Regions from separate parts of the Alistipes sp. D31t1_170403_E11 genome, predicted to be linked through region 3. Evidence: riboswitches for the same ligand, from Rfam matches in the RefSeq annotation. Region 3 holds a riboswitch; each other region holds the start of a gene.

What was found. A riboswitch is a leader RNA that binds a small molecule or an ion and turns the genes downstream of it on or off. The one in region 3 is predicted to bind cobalamin.
Region 1: another riboswitch for cobalamin. It lies ahead of I2E69_RS07255 (putative transporter); the one in region 3 lies ahead of I2E69_RS02835 (YncE family protein).
Region 2: another riboswitch for cobalamin. It lies ahead of I2E69_RS00220 (anaerobic ribonucleoside triphosphate reductase); the one in region 3 lies ahead of I2E69_RS02835 (YncE family protein).
Region 4: another riboswitch for cobalamin. It lies ahead of I2E69_RS09960 (PL29 family lyase N-terminal domain-containing protein); the one in region 3 lies ahead of I2E69_RS02835 (YncE family protein).

What each region holds. Positions count from the first base shown of each region.
Region 1 covers NZ_JADNHQ010000003.1:187,593-191,574, forward strand. The annotation lists gene I2E69_RS07245 (efflux RND transporter permease subunit) at 1-988, shown strand, start outside; gene I2E69_RS07250 (TolC family protein) at 993-2,171, shown strand; cobalamin riboswitch at 2,325-2,524, shown strand; gene I2E69_RS07255 (putative transporter) at 2,659-3,982, shown strand, end outside.
Region 2 covers NZ_JADNHQ010000001.1:52,102-56,083, forward strand. The annotation lists gene I2E69_RS00220 (anaerobic ribonucleoside triphosphate reductase) at 179-2,566, opposite strand; cobalamin riboswitch at 2,615-2,815, opposite strand; gene I2E69_RS00225 (TIGR03905 family TSCPD domain-containing protein) at 2,925-3,173, shown strand; gene I2E69_RS00230 (GlsB/YeaQ/YmgE family stress response membrane protein) at 3,236-3,487, shown strand; gene I2E69_RS00235 (hypothetical protein) at 3,500-3,700, shown strand; tRNA gene I2E69_RS00240 (tRNA-Gln) at 3,756-3,826, opposite strand; gene nhaD (sodium:proton antiporter NhaD) at 3,971-3,982, shown strand, end outside.
Region 3 covers NZ_JADNHQ010000001.1:745,527-749,508, forward strand. The annotation lists gene I2E69_RS02825 (AsmA-like C-terminal region-containing protein) at 1-593, opposite strand, end outside; gene I2E69_RS02830 (GNAT family N-acetyltransferase) at 590-1,030, opposite strand; cobalamin riboswitch at 1,098-1,298, shown strand; gene I2E69_RS02835 (YncE family protein) at 1,392-2,429, shown strand; gene I2E69_RS02840 (hypothetical protein) at 2,443-3,366, shown strand; gene I2E69_RS02845 (TonB-dependent receptor plug domain-containing protein) at 3,373-3,982, shown strand, end outside.
Region 4 covers NZ_JADNHQ010000004.1:161,761-165,742, forward strand. The annotation lists gene I2E69_RS09950 (BACON domain-containing protein) at 1-1,146, shown strand, start outside; gene I2E69_RS09955 (S1/P1 nuclease) at 1,158-1,919, shown strand; cobalamin riboswitch at 2,498-2,698, shown strand; gene I2E69_RS09960 (PL29 family lyase N-terminal domain-containing protein) at 2,950-3,982, shown strand, end outside.

The sequences.
Region 1 (3,982 bases), on a different contig from region 3:
CGTCGAGCAGCAGGTCGAGCGGCCGCAGCTGCGCATCGAACCCAGGCGCGAAATGCTGGCCAAATACGGCGTGACGCTGCCCGAATTTGCCGAAATCGTCCGCGTGATGCTGGGCGGCGAGGTCGTCTCGCAGGTTTACGAGGGCAATCGTTCGTTCGACCTCACGCTGAAGGTGGACGATCCCAGCCGCGAGAGCGCCGAACGCATCCGCAAACTCATCGTCGATGCCAACGGCCGCAAGGTTCCGCTCGAAAATATCGCCGAGGTGGTTTCGGCTTCCGGTCCCAACACGATCAGCCGCGAGAACGTGTCGCGCAAGATCGTCGTTTCGGCCAACGTCGCAGGGCGTGACCTGCGGGGCGTGGTGAACGACATCCGCGACCGCATCGACACCCGGATTACACTTCCGGAAGGTTATCATGTCGAGTACGGCGGGCAGTTCGAAAGCGAGCAGGCGGCTTCGCGGACGATCCTGATCGTTTCGGTATTTTCGATCCTCGTAATTTTCCTGCTGCTGTTCAAAGAGTTTCGAAGCGTCCGGCTGTCGTTGGTGATCCTGTTGAACCTGCCGTTGGCGCTGATCGGCGGCGTGGTGAGCATCTTCTTCACGCAGGGCGTCATGAGTATCCCGGCCATCATCGGCTTCATCTCGCTGTTCGGCATTGCGACGCGCAACGGTATGCTGTTGATCGACCGTTACAACTCCCTGCATGCTTCGGGCGCATCGGTCCGCGAAAGCGTCGTCCGCGGTTCGCTCGATCGCCTGAACCCGATCCTGATGACCGCCCTTACGTCGGGGCTGGCGCTGATCCCCCTGGCGTTGGGCGGCGATCTGCCCGGCAACGAAATCCAGAGTCCGATGGCCAAGGTGATTCTCGGCGGACTGATGAGTTCGACGCTGCTCAACGGCTTCATCATCCCCATCATGTATTCCTATATGTACAGTCGGCGCGAAACCGTGGCCGCGGAAACCTTAACCGAAGAATAAGACCATGAAAAAGATACTATGGATTGCAGCGGCATTGCTGGCGGTTTCCCCGCTTGCGGCCCAGAACGCGACCGACGCCGTGCTGCGCTCGGTCGAAGAGAACAACACGACGCTCCGGGCGCTCCGCGAGGAGGTCGCCGCGGAACAACTGGCCAATAAAACCGACATTTTCCTGCCCGGTCCCGATGTGGAGTTCAGCTACCTGTGGGGGTCGCCGGGCGGCATCGGCAACCGCAACGACATTCGCGTCACGCAGTCGTTCGACATCGCCACGATCAGCGGCATGAAAAACCGGTTGGCCGATGACAGGAACCGCCTTGTCGGACTGCAATACAAGTCGGAGCGGATCAAGGTGCTGCTGGAAGCGAAGCGATACTGCATCGAACTCACCTATTACAATGCTCTTCGGGCGGAGGTCGCCAAACGGCTCCGATACGCCCGAACGCTGGCCGAAGGCTATGGCGAACGGCTGGAACGCGGCGACGCCAACCGGTTGGAGTACAACAAGGTACAGTTGAACCTCTCGGCCGTCGAGGGTGAAATGGCGCGCATCGAGGTTGAACGCGCCGCCCTGCTCTCGCAACTGGCGCGGCTCAACGGCGGTGCTCCCGTGCAGTTCGACGATATGCTTTACGGCGCACAGGAGCTGCCCGCCGATTTCGAGGCGTGGTATGCCGATGCCGAGCAGCAGAATCCGCTGCTGCAATACGTCCGCACCCAGGTCGAAGTGAGTAAAAAGGAGGTGAAGCTCAACAAGACGCAGGCCCTGCCGACCTTTTCGGCGGGTTATATGCGTGAAAAGACGCTGGGACAGGCTTACCAGGGCGTCACGGTCGGAATGTCGATTCCCCTGTGGGGCAACAAGAACAAGGTGAAGCAGGCCAAAACCGCTGTCATTGCGGCGGAAGCCCGGCAGGAGGAGGCCCGGCAGCAGTTTTACGACCAACTGCAAACGCTCTACCTGCGTGCCGACGGGCTGCGGCAGACGGCGGCCAAATACCGTGCTTCGCTGTCGTCGCTCAACAACACGGAATTGCTGGCCAAAGCCTTGAACGCAGGCGAAATATCGTTGTTGGATTACATCGTCGAGATAGGGCTGTATTACGATACGGTCAATCAGGCTTTGTCTGCCGAACGGGACTACCGGCAGGCTTTTGCCGATCTTTCGGCTGTCGAGCTGTGACATGCCGGTCTTTTCCCTTACCCCGGTTCCGGCCTGTTTTTTCCGGAACGGGGGTAATTTGTTTCCGGGTCTGGAAATGCCTGCCTCAGCGCGTCGTGACGCCGTTTTGCGAAAATAATCCGGACTTTCGACCAGTTTTTCGGGAATAACCGCTATCTTTGCCACAGGTTTGGTTCTCCTGTTCCCGGATGCGGGAGGGAGTGAAAAGGGAATCGGGTGTAAGTCCCGGACAGACCCGCTGCTGTGTAGCTCCGTTTTCGTTCCGAACATCTCGGCCACTGGTCCCTAAGGGGATCGGGAAGGCTTCGGAACGGGAGTCAGTCAGAAGACCTGCCAGATCGATTCGACATCAGGTAACCCCGCGGAATGGGCATTTGATATCGGCTGTAATTACTGAATGGTTTTTGTTTCGGCCTGCCTCCGGATTCGTGCCTTTCCGGCACGCGGTTTTTACCGGATCAGGGTCGGTTTGATGAGGATGACGCTTATGGAATTACTCGAACGATTATTATTTGGGTCCGAGTCGCTTTGGGGCGGCGGAGTTGCCCACTCGGTGCTGATCCTGGCACTGGTCGTTGCATTGGGCATCATGTTGGGCAAACTGAAAGTCGCCGGTGTGTCGCTGGGAGTGACGGGCATCCTGTTCGTCGGCATCGCCTTCGGCTACTTCGGAATGAATATCGACCAGCACCTGATGCACTTTCTCAAGGAGTTCGGACTCATCCTTTTCGTCTATTCCATCGGTCTGCAGGTCGGCCCCGGATTCTTTTCGTCTTTCCGCAAAGGCGGTATTACCCTGAATAAGCTGGCTGTGCTGGTAGTGCTGCTCGGCGTCGCCACGACGGTCGCGCTTTATTATATCACAGGCCTTTCCATAACGACGATGGTCGGCGTGATGTCGGGCGCTGTTACGAATACGCCGGGCCTGGGCGCCGCCCAGCAGGCTTTCAGCGACCTGCATGCCGGGGCCGATGCGCCGGACATCGCCACGGGTTATGCCGTGGCCTACCCGCTGGGTGTCATCGGGGCCATCCTCACGCTGGTCGGACTTCGCTACCTGCTGCGTATCAATGTGCAGAAGGAAGAAGCCGCCGCCGGACAGGGCATGGATGTACAGAAAGACGCGGTATCCCGTCGTCTTTCCGTCGAGATCACCAATGCGGCCGTCGATGGAAAAACCATTGCCGATATCCACAGCCTTGCGCTGCGCGATTTCGTCATCTCGCGCATCAGCCGTCCCGGCGGAAGTCCCGAACTGGCCGACGCTGATACGGCGCTCCACTGCGGCGACCGGATCCTGCTGGTAGCTGCGCCGCGTGATGTCGAAGCGCTGGTCGCCCTGCTCGGCCGGGAGGTCGACGCCGCGCCGATGATCCAGGACAAGACGATGATTTCGCGCCGCATCCTGATCACCAAGCCCGAACTCAACGGCAAGACCCTCGCCGAACTGCGCGTCCGCAACACCTGCGGAGTGACCATCACGCGCATCAACCGTTCGGGCATCGACCTGGTAGCTTCCGGGAACCTGCAACTGCAAATCGGCGACCGCGTGACGGTCGTGGGCCCCGAATTGTCGGTAGCCCATGCCGAGCGGCTTTTCGGCAATTCGCTCAAGCGGCTCAACCATCCCAATCTGATCCCTATTTTTATCGGCATTGCGCTGGGCGTGGTGCTGGGCAGCATCTCGTTCTGGATTCCGGGCGTTCCGCAGCCAGTCAAACTGGGACTGGCCGGCGGCCCGCTGATCGTCGCCATCCTGATCGGCCGCTACGGACCGCACTACAAACTGGTCACCTATACTACGATGTCGG
Region 2 (3,982 bases), 690 kb from region 3:
AAAGAATCCTTCCGCCGGGTGAATTTTGATTTTAAGGGGGCGGATAGGGGTCCGCCAATTTCGATTATCGCAGAGCAGGTTTTGGGCTTCGTGAAGTGGGGCGAAGCAGGAGCATACAAGCGTATGTGACTGTTTCGCCCCGCAAGGGAAGTGCAAAAGATGCCAGTGAGAATCGAAATTACCGGTGCTTGACCCGATCACGCTCTTCGGCCTGCTTGGCCGAGTTCCACGATTCGAGGCTGCCGGTCAGGTAACCCGTGATGCGGCGCATACGCAGGATGTCGTCCGAACCGCAGACGGGGCATTTCGAGTAAATCACGCCGCGATGGCCGCACTTGCGGCAGGTGTCGATCGGATGGTTGATCGAGCCGTAGCCGATCCCCTCGTCCTGCATGACCTTCACGATCTTGAGGATCGCCACGGGATTCTTCTTCGCCTCGCCGTCCAGTTCGACGTAGGTGATATGCCCGCCGCGCGTGATGGCGTGGAACGGCGCTTCGAGGCGGATTTTCTCGACGATGGAGACCGGTTCGCGTACGTCGATATGGAACGAGTTGACGTAGTAGTCGCGGTCGGTGACGCCCGGAATCTCGCCATAACGTTTGCGGTCCATGCGCGTGAAGCGTCCGCTCAGGCCCTCGGCCGGAGTCGCCAGTACCGAATAGTTGAGTTCGTATTTGGCCTTGTATTCATCGACCACACGGTTCATCACCGCCACAGCGTCGTAAAGCGTCTGCCACGCCTCCTTCGAAGCGGCATGCCCCTCGCCGTAGATCGCCACCATCGCATTGTGGCCGCCGATAAAACCGATGCCCAGCGTGCCGTGCTTGAGCACGTCGCCCACCTCGTCGTTGGGCTGCAACTTGCCGCCGCCCTTCCAGACATCGTTCGACATCATGAACGGGAACTGCCGCGCCAGTGCCGTACGCTGGAACTGGTAGCGCTCGTAGAGCTGCTCGGCCATCATCGTCGCGGTCTTGCGCACCGATTCGAGGAAAATTTCGCGCGCCTCCTTGCGGATCGCGTGTTTGTTGCCGTCGGGAATCATATCTTCGGCCTCGCGCATCGCCTCGATGGCCAGCCGCGGCAGGTTCATCGACGTAAATGAGAGGTTGCCGCGCCCCCACGACGATTTTTCACCGTGCAGGTCCTCGAAGACACGCGTACGGCATCCCATCGTCGCCACCTCGTAGCGGAAGCGGTCGGGATCGTCGATACGCCACTTTTCGTGGCGGTTGAACGGCGCGTCGAGGAACATGAAGTTGGGAAACAGCGCCACGGAAGTCGTACGGCACGCTTCGATCAGCAGGTCGAAGTTCGGAGTCTTGAACGCGATCTCCCCGGCCAGCGCCTTGTCGAAATCCTTAACGGCTGCGGCATAATCCTCCTCGGACCACGAAACCCCCTCCTTGATCTTGAAAATCTGGATCGGGAAGACCGGAACTTCGCCGTGCCCCAGGCCTTCGATCGTGGCGGAGAGCAGTTCGCGGATGACCATGCGGCCTTCGGGCGAGAAGTCCGTACCGTAATTCACCGAGCTGAACACCACCTGGTTACCGCCGCGCGAGTGCATCGTATTGAGGTTGTGGATAAATCCCTCCATCGCCTGGTGCGTCTCCTTACGCGTCGTGTCGTAGGCCTGTTTCCAGATGCGGCGGATGTCCTCGTCGGCAACCTCCACGCCCGATTCGCGCAAGGCGGCGAACAAGCGGCCCACTGCGGCTTCGCACGGTTCGATCGTCGGCACGTGTTCGGCGACAAGCGCCTTCAGCGCGGCACGTTCGGGCATGCACGCCCCGGTTACCTGGCACAGGAACAGCGTCATATCGGTCAGGTGTTTGCGGAAGGTCTTCAGCACGCCCGGGGCCATGAAATGGTCGAAAGCCGGGATCGACTGCCCGCCGTGCTGTTCGTTCTGGTTGGTCTGGAAGACGATCGTGGCCAGCGTGGCGTAGCTCTGGATCGACTGCGGCGTGCGCACCGAGCCGTTCTTGGTCGCAAAGCCCCGTTCGTAGATGTCGCCCAGATCGTACTGGATGCAGGTCGTGGTCTTGGTGGGATAGTAGTCCAGGTCGTGGATATGGATATCCCCGTCGCGGTGGGCACGGCCGTGGCGCACACCCACGAGGTATTTCAGGGCATAATCCTTAGTAATTTCCGACGCGAAGGTCATCATCTGCCCGGCAGGCGTATGCGACGACATGTTGGCATTCGAGAGGTTGATATCATTTTTCTCGACGGTCACGATGCCGTCCATCACCCCTTTGATCGACGAACGGCGGTCGCGCTCAACGTTGCGCCACTCCCGGTAGATAATATAACGTTTGGCGATCGAAGGGTTGCGCTTCATCAGCCGCTCCTCGACCATGTCCTGAATCTCTTCGACCGAAATCTCGGCCTTCGTAATCGCAGCCGCCACATCGGAGGCGATTTGTGCGACAGCCTGCTCTTCATCCGTTATGCCGCCCGCGCGAAAGGCCTTCGTAATGGCGCGGACGATTTTCTCCAAGGAGAAAGGCTCGGTTTTACCATCACGTTTAATGATGGAAATTTGCGTGTAATCCATTGTAATTGAGTATATACGTTTCACAATCGGCCCCGTTGCCCCGCGGGTCCGCATCGCATGCGCAAAGGCAGGTCTTCTGACTCGCACCGACCCTCAGGCAGCCTTCCCGTCCCCGACGGAACAGTGGCTCGACGATTTGCCTGCGGCATAAAGTGCATACAGCAGCGGGAACTGTCCGGGATTCGCACCCGATTCCCTCTTCTCCTCCGTCCCGCCGGGGCGGAGGACACCTTTGCGGATGACAAAAGTCCCCATTATTCCCCGACTTTCAAAATTCCGGAGACAGAAGTTTTCAACATTTTGTGAAAGGTTCCGAGTTTCGTATCTTTGCACTATCAAACTGAAAAACCGTAACTCCATGACACAGAAAATATCGCACGCCTGCCTGGGAACCTGCTCGCGGCAAATCGACATCGAGATCGAAGATGGCATCGTCCGCAACGTCGTATTTACGGGCGGCTGCCACGGCAACCAGCAGGGAATCGCAGCGCTCGTACGCGGGATGAAGGCCGCGGAAGCCGTCGCACGGCTCGAAGGCATCGACTGCCGCGGGCGCGGGACCTCGTGTCCCGATCAGTTGGCAAAAGCGCTGAAAAAGACTTTATAAAAGACGGCCGCCGAATCGGGTACGGATTTTGTGCTCAATCCAGCGTCCTAAATTGCAAAACTATGTATTTCTTATGGTATCTGCTGATCGGTCTGGCGGCCGGATGGATCGCCAACCTGATCGTCAAAGGCGGGGGCTCAGGGCTTTTCGTCAACCTGATCGTCGGACTCATCGGCGGCGTGCTGGGCGGCTGGCTCTTCTCGTTTTTCGGATGGGTTCCCGTCGGTACGCTGGCCAGCCTGGCGACAGCCGTCATCGGCTCGATCATCCTGTTATGGATCGCAGCGCTCATCTCCCACCGCAAGATTCGTTAAACCAACAAACCTATGAAAAACCAGAAAATCGACCAGGCGGCCGATCAGGCCAAAGAGACGATGGAGTTTTTCGGCGAAAAACTCGACGATGCGACACAGTGCGCGGCGGAAGCCGAAGACAAACTGAAAGAAGGTGTGCTCCGCGCCGCGGACAAGGCCGAAGAAGCCGTTACGGCCGCTGCCGACCGGGTGCGCGAAAAGGTGCGCAACTAGTCCGGCGACATGTCCTATTCAACAAAAAAGGTGGTTATACAACCACCTTTTTTTGTTGAGCTGCCGGGATTCGAACCCAGAACGACAGAACCAAAATCTGCTGTGTTACCATTACACCACAGCTCAAACATTCGCTCGAAAGCGAGTGCAAAGATAAACAAAAAATCGCAAAAACCAATCCGAGACACAAAAAATGCCCCATCCGGCAGCCGCGATGCCCGGTAATTTATTAACTTTGCGGCTAACGGACTTTCTAAGAAACATATAAATATGATAGCTACA
Region 3 (3,982 bases):
CGCAGGTCGAGGTCGGTACGGTCGGCCGACATGTTGCCCTGCAGGCGCAGCGAAAGAGGCGTCGTCGAAAAACGCATATTCGTCGAATCGTCCTCGTAACGGATCGCAGCATCGGAAATGCGGAAATCGCGGACCGAAAGCCGGAACGACGAAGGTCCGGCATCCTCCGCCGGTTCTTCCGCCCCGGGTTCGTCCGATGGTTTCATCACGTCCCAGTTAACGGCTCCGTCGGCAAGTTTGTGCGCATGCACCGCCGGCGATGCGAGGATGACTTTGGTCACCTCGAATCCGCTGTCGCCGAAAAGCGACATCAGGTTGACGACCACCGAGATACGCCGTGCGGCGACGATCGTGTCGCCCTCGAAACGGTCGACGCCAACCAGCGTCAGCCCCTTCAGCTCCAGCGAAGCGTTGGGGAAGTGGCGCAAAAGGCTGATATCGAGTTTCTCGAAATCCAGCTTTGCCGCGAGCATCGCATTGGCCTCGCGTTTCACGATGTCGGCGATCTTACCCTTCAGCGCGATCGGCGCGATCAGGGCGATTGCCAGAATAACGGCCACCACGATGGCCGCGATCTTCACGAATTTTTTCATTCCACATCTATTTTACAGGCGAAAAGCGTAGTTTCCGCCTCTTTGAATCCGAGTTTTCCATACAATCCGTGCGCCGCCCTGCGGGCAGGATTGGAGGTAAGCATCACTTTTCCGGCCCCGACGGCAGCCGCATGCCCCAGCGCCGCGCGCACGAGCGCTTCGCCTGCGCCCACTCCCCGGACCGCGGCGTCGACCACCACGTCCTCGATCCACGCCTTGCGCCCCGAAGGTACGTCATACCACACCAGGGTCAGGACCCCGACGACAGTTCCACCGGCCTCGGCCGTGAAAAGCGCAGCCGACGAACTTCCCGCCACCGTCTGCAACCGCTCCGCCGAAGGAGCGGCAAGCCGCGGCGAAAGCTGCGGCATCAGCCGCGCAAACGCTTCTGTCAGAGAATCGGTAACTTCGGTCACCCGGCGCACGTTAAGTTCCATCGTCAGCATATTTAGTACAAAGATAGCCTTTTTAGCCGAAACGTTATGGCTATCTGCGGAAAAAAGCGTACTTTTGCCCCGCAACGGTTCCATCGGCGCCCCGGAAGGGCGCATGGGATTAAAAGGGAATGCCGTGAAAACCGGCAACAGTTCCCGCTGCTGTGAGTTACGCCATGCGTTCCGGCACTCTTTGGCCACTGTCCCAACGGACGGGAAGGCGCCGGAACGGTAACGAGTCAGAAGACCTGCCGCTGCAATTCGAAATACGGATCAACCCTGCGGAGAATGGGGGCGGCAAGCGATCACGAGGAGTCATCCTTCAGGCACTTAACCTCCCGGAAACGCACTTTAGTTTACGACGATGAAACGCTTCGTGCGAAATACGGCGGCATGCGCCCTTGCAATGCTCTGCTGCGCCTGCATGGACTACGGACCGCTCCCCGAAGAGCCGTTCAGCCAGACCGCGCGCGGCGTGTTCATCACCTGCGAAGGCAATTTCATGTGGGACAACGCTTCGCTTTCGTTCTACAACCCGGCGACGCGGACGGTCGAAAACGAAATCTTCCTGCGCGCCAACGGCATGAAACTCGGCGACGTAGCCCAGTCGATGGCCATCCGCGACGGACGGGGTTACGTCGTGGTCAACAATTCGGGTGTGGTTTACGTGATCGACACCGACACGTACCGCGTCACGGGATTGATCGAGGGCATCGTATCGCCGCGTTATATCCACTTCCCCAACGACACTACGGCCTACATTACGGACCTTTACGACCCGCGCATCACCGTCGTGGATACGCGCAACAACCGCATCCGGGGCCGGATCGGCATGAACGGCCACAAATCGACCGAACAGATGGTCCAATGGAATGACAAAGTGTTCGTCAACTGCTGGTCGTACGATAACAAAATCCTCGTAGTCGACGCCGCACGCGACATGCTGGTCGATTCGATCGAAGTGGGCTGGCAGCCCTCATCGCTGGTCCTCGACCGCCACGGAAAACTCTGGACCGCAACCGACGGACGCAACGGGGAAGCCCCCGCCCTGTGGCGCATCGACGCCCAAACGCAACAGGTCGAACAACGTTTCGACCTTCCGGAAGAACTCCGGCCTTCGGAACTGACGCTCAACGGCGCGCGTGACACGCTTTATTACATCGGCCGCGACATCTGGCGCATGCCCGTCATCGCGGAATCACTGCCCGCAACCCCGTTCCTGCCCTATTCCGAGACGATCTACTACGGAGTGGCGGTCGACCCCGACACCTCGGAAGTCTACGTCGCCGACGCCATCGACTACGTGCAGCATGCCGTGGTTTACCGCTTCACGCCGCGCGGCGTACCTGTGGACACCATCCGGGTCGGCATCACCCCCGGGGCATTCTGTTTCAAACGATAAATTCAACCGCACCATGAAAAAATACGCATTCCTCCTGCTTTTGGCCACCGCCTGCAACTCGGGCGAAACGATCACGAAAACCGAGATCGAAGAACCGGCGTCCACAGTCATCGAATACACTCCCGCACCGGGACAGTTTATCAATAGTCCGACCGCAGGATTCGACACGCAGGCCATCACGACGGCCGCAGACGCCGTCGCCTACGCCGAACGCCGCCTGGCCATGGGCGGCGACCCCGATCCCGACAGTCCGACAGCCGATTACGGCTTCGTATCGCTCGGAGGCTGGGGCGGTTACCTCGTCGTCGGGTTCGACACCCCGGTGGCCAGCACGGGCGGCTACGACCTCTACGTTACAGGCAACTCGTTCAACGGCTCTTCGGAACCGGGAATCGTCTGGGTGGCCCAGGATGCCAACGGCGACGGATCGCCCGCCGGCGAAACCTGGTATGAACTCAAAGGCAGCGAATACGGTAACGGCAAAACGATTTTCAATTACGAAGTCACCTACACCGAACAGGCCGACGGCAGCATTGCATGGACCGACAACCAGACTCCCGCCGGCAGCGGCACGATCGACCGCATCGGCGCGCACGCACAGGCCAGCTACGCCCCGGCGTGGGTCAAAACCCGGACTTACACCGGCACACGCCTGCCTGACAACGTTCGCTACGACGAAGCGACGAACCGCTACGTCATGACGGCCTTCGCATGGGGCTACGCCGACAACAGCTCGAAGATCGACGGCATAGGCTCAAAGAACCGTTTCAAAATCTCGGACGCCGTCGACAAGGACGGCCATCCCGCCAACCTCACGCAGATCGACTTCATGAAGGTTCAGACGGGCGTGAACTGCAAAGCCGAAAACAACGTGGGCGAAATCTCGACCGAGGTCTGCGGCATCGGCTGTTACCGCATCGTCACCAAAACCGAATAACGCGGCGTGTTACGGAATGCAACCCTGCTTCTCTGCCTCGTCTGCGCAGCCCCCGCGGCAGCGCAGCGGGATTCGGCGGCCCGCACGGTCGCGATCGAGCGCGTGGAGATTGCCGGGCAGCGGCCGATGAAGGAGATCGGCGTACAGCGCACGGCGCTCGACAGCGCCGTCCTGCGCGACAACATCAGCGCCTCGCTGGCCGACGCACTGAGTTCGGGATCGACCATCTTCATCAAATCCTACGGCCGGGCGACGCTCTCGACCGCCTCGTTCCGCGGCACGGCCCCTTCGCACACGCAGGTGACATGGAACGGCATGAAGGTCAACTCCCCGATGCTGGGACAGGTCGATTTCTCGCTAATCCCCTCCTATTTCATCGACGACGCCTCGATCTACCACGGAGCCAGTTCGGTAGGCATCACCGGCGGCGGGCTGGGCGGCGCCATCACGCTGGCGACCAAAGCCCCGGAGGAGCCGGGATTGGGACTGCGCTACGTGCAGGGCATCGGCTCGTTTACGACCTTCGACGAATTCCTGCGCCTGAGCTACCACGGCGAGCGGTGGAGTTCGTCGACACGCGTGTTGGTGAGTACCTCGGAGAACGACTTCCGCTACC
Region 4 (3,982 bases), on a different contig from region 3:
TCCGTGAAGTTCACCTGGACCGAGGTTCCGCAGGCTGCGGAGTACGAGTATTCCTACACCTGTCTCAACTGCGGCGAGGTGGTCGCCTCGCGCAGCGGCAAGACGACGGAGCTGTCGGCCGAATTTACCGGACTGATCGCCGGGACTTCGGCCCGCCTGACGGTCCGCGCCCTGCCCGCCGAAGGCGACAAGACCTATAAGGAATCCGCCTGGAGCGATCCCGTCGAGGGCGATGTAAAGTCGTCCGGAGGCGGATTGCCCCAGCTCGCGACGCCTTCCGGTGTGACCGTTTCCGCCAACAGCGCCTATGGTTTCGAGGCTTCCTGGGCCGAGGTGTCCGATGCGACGGATTACACCTATTTCGTGGAACTGCCGAACGGACAGGTGGTCGCTACGGGTAAAACGTGGGAACCCCGCGTACATATCGGCGGGCTGGCCGGGAAGAATTTCGGCAATTACCCCTATTTCAATTTCCGCGTGGTGGCCAACCACATGAACTACAACAGTTCGAAGGTGGAGATTCCGCAGACGTTCCGCTCGTCGGAGCCTTCGGCGGCGGTCCGGGCCGATATCCTTCCTTCGACGGCCACGGTCTACTTCCAGGACGATTTCTCCTGGGCCGATCCCTGGAGCGGCAGTGCCCTGCTGGCGACCAACACCGACTGGATCAACACCTATTGTACGGTGGATACGATGGTGCGCCTCGACCTGCTGGAAAAGGAAGGGACCGTGTCGCTCAACGGCTGGGGTTACGATGCGACCAACAAGAGCGTTTACACCCGTCCGGGGTATATTCACCTCAATTCGTCGTCGGCGTTGGGCAACCTGATCACCCCGGCATTCACCGGCATTACCGGTACGGACGACGTGAAGGTCAGCTTCGACGCCACCTATTTCTTCCAGTATTTCTCCGGTGCGGCCGATACGAACAAGACCCTGACGGCCAGCCTGAAGGGCGCCGGGACCATCGAAGGCGCTTCGGGCGGAATCATTTCGTTCACCTTGTCGCGCGGCAATGCGTGGGAGGGTTTCTCTTTCACGATCACGGGAGCCGATGCTACGACCCGCGTGGTGTTCGCCCCGGCGGTCAAAAGCAAGAACCGCGTGCAGTTCGATAACTTCCGCGCCGAATCGTTAACCCGTTAATTTGAAAGACAATGAAAAACCTGAAACTGTTTTTGTTGAGCCTTATGCTCTGCGCGGCGCTGCCGTCGCAGGCATGGGACCGCACACGCCACGACGCCATTGCGTATATCGCCGAATGCAACCTGACGCCCCGGGCGAAGAGGAATATCGCCCGCTACCTCGACCATTCGATCGTTTACTACGCATCGTGGATGGACAAGTACCGCGATACGCCCGAATTCCGAAACGTCGAGCATGTGAGTTATGTGGATGCCGGCATGCAACTGGTCGACACCCTGCGCAAGGGGAAGACCAATTGCGTCGTCGAACTGATGCACGCCGTCGACCGGCTGAAAGACTACCGGAATATGAGCGATTCGCTCGTGCGGCTGAACCTGATGTATGTGATCCACATCGTGGGTGACATGCACTGTCCCTCGCATGTCAAATACGCCGGTTGCAAGAGCGGCCGCGCGGACCTCAACGGCAGGAAGATGTCCTACCATGCGATGTGGGACTGGGGTGTGCTGGACGGGGCCCACGGCTGGAGTTACAGCGAGTATCAACAGTTGCTGGACACCTTCTCCAAGCGCGAGAAGGCCGCCATGGCCAAGGGTACGCCCCGCGAATGGCTGCACGAAACCGCCGTCGCGTGCCGGGTGATCTACGACTGGCAGCGGGCCGACGAGACCTACGACAAGCAGTTCGTGCTGGACACCTACCTGCTGCCCGAAAGCCAGTTGATCAAGGCCTCGTACCGCCTGGCTGCGGTGCTCAACGAATTGTTCGGTTAGTAGGAGGACCTCCGGGGACAAAAAAACAGCAGGGAATCTCACGATTGCCTGCTGCCCCCGGGAGGTTGCCTTTCGAAACTGATTTTCGGTTGTAAACTGCTAACGACCGCAGGAGCAGGGCAAAGGCTCCGGCGTGTGCGGGATGCTGCGCAGCAGCAGGGTGCTAACGGCACTTCGCGTCCGGTTTCCGGGCAGGCGATGTGCCGTTTGCGCACTGTCGGCCTTCGTGCCGTTCTGCATGCGTGGGGAGGGTTGTTGCGTGAACCGGTTGAAAGGAGTTTTCGGAGGGCCGCGCGGGCACATACAAAAACAGCAGGGAATCTCACGATTGCCTGCTGCCCCCAGGAGGTTGCCCTCCTAAAACTACTAACCCAAACTTAAATAAATGAAGAAACCTCACTGCGGTTGCTGTTCCGCAGTTGACTGGAATAAGTACAAAGCGCGTGCCAGAGTTGCTGCGGTGTCAGTCGGGAAAAGGGCGCATTTTGGTCGAAACGGTCCGGCCTGTTGTGCAGAAGCGGTTTTCGTATCCTGTGCAAATAATCCGCCGGATCGTTTGCATCCTGCCGATAAAAGCTGTACCTTCGCGGTGCAATGGTTTCCCCATGGAGGGGAATTAAAAGGGAATGCCGTGTGAATCGGCAACAGTTCCCGCTGCTGTGAGTCCCGCCCGAAAGGGCATTTTCGTCGCGACAATCTGAGCCACTGGTCCTCCGGGACCGGGAAGGCGTTGCGCCGGGGGACAAGTCAGAAGACCTGCCTTGCGAGATAGGGTGTTTGCTCCTGCGGAGAAAGGGAGCGCCTGAAGTCGTTACCGGCGGTTTTCCGTACGTACTTATTTACTTCAGCCTTCTTTTTCCATTGGGAGCGAACCTCTTCGGACAGACTTTTTTACGGTCGGATGAGGAAGTCGTCGCCATGCTTTGCCGGGTCATTATGCCTGTTTCTGCCTGTGCGGTATCCACCGTGATGTTTGTCCGTTACGGACGAGACAGAACAGATGGAACCATTAACTGAAAAACAAAGCATGATGAAAAAGTTACTTATGATCTGCTCCTGGGCACTGCTCCTGGGCGGCTGCAAGAGCGAATCGGGCCCCTCGGACCCGGACGGAGACAAACCCGTACCCCCTCCCTCGGCTGAACTGTTACAGAAAATCGAAGACCTGAACGCCGGACTGGTCTCGCTGAAAGCGCTGGCTGAAGCCGTGTCGCGTTCGGAAGTGCGGGCGCTGGACGAGGCCGAAGGCAGCGTGCTGCTTACGTTTCGCGACGGTACGCAGATTACGGTAGCCTGCGATGCAGAGGCCGCGGCGGCGCCGCTGGTGGGCATTGCCGCCGACGGAGACGTTTATTACTGGACGCTGGCCGCGGAGAAGGATACTCCCTGGCTGAAAGATGCCGCCGGAGCGAAAATGCCTGTTTCGGGACCTGTTCCCGTCATGGGGCGCGATGATAAAGGTTTCTGGACCGTGACGACGGATGCCGCCGCAACGCCGTGGCAGATCGTGAACGCCGCCGGAAACCCGATCGAAACCACGGGCGACGAGCGGGTGGCCCTGTTCCGGTCGGTAACGGCCGGGGACGGCAAGGTGGAGATACTGCTGGCGGACGGCGGGACGCTTTCGGCTGCGCAGGTCAACGACCTGAGTGCCGCGGGAACGGCCAACTGCTATGTGGTTCCGGCTCCCGGAAAGTATGTTTTCAATGCCAAAGTGCGCGGAAACGGCGCCGGTGAGGGTGTCGGTTTCGAGCCGGCGATCTCCCTGACGGACGGCATGACGGCCGACTGGCTGTGGACCGATTCCGAGGGGCTTGTTTCGGACGTTGCCTTCGACAAGACCTCCGGCGACATCTCCCTGACGGTCGGCGACGGCAGGGGCAACTCCCTCGTCGCCCTGATGGAAGACGGCGTAATTGTATGGAGCTGGCACGTCTGGGTAACGGATGCCCCGCAGACGATGACCTACAAGAACGGCACGGTGTTCATGGACCGCAACCTGGGCGCCGTTGGCACGACCGTCGGCGGTACGGATGCCTACGGCATGTATTACCAGTGGGGCC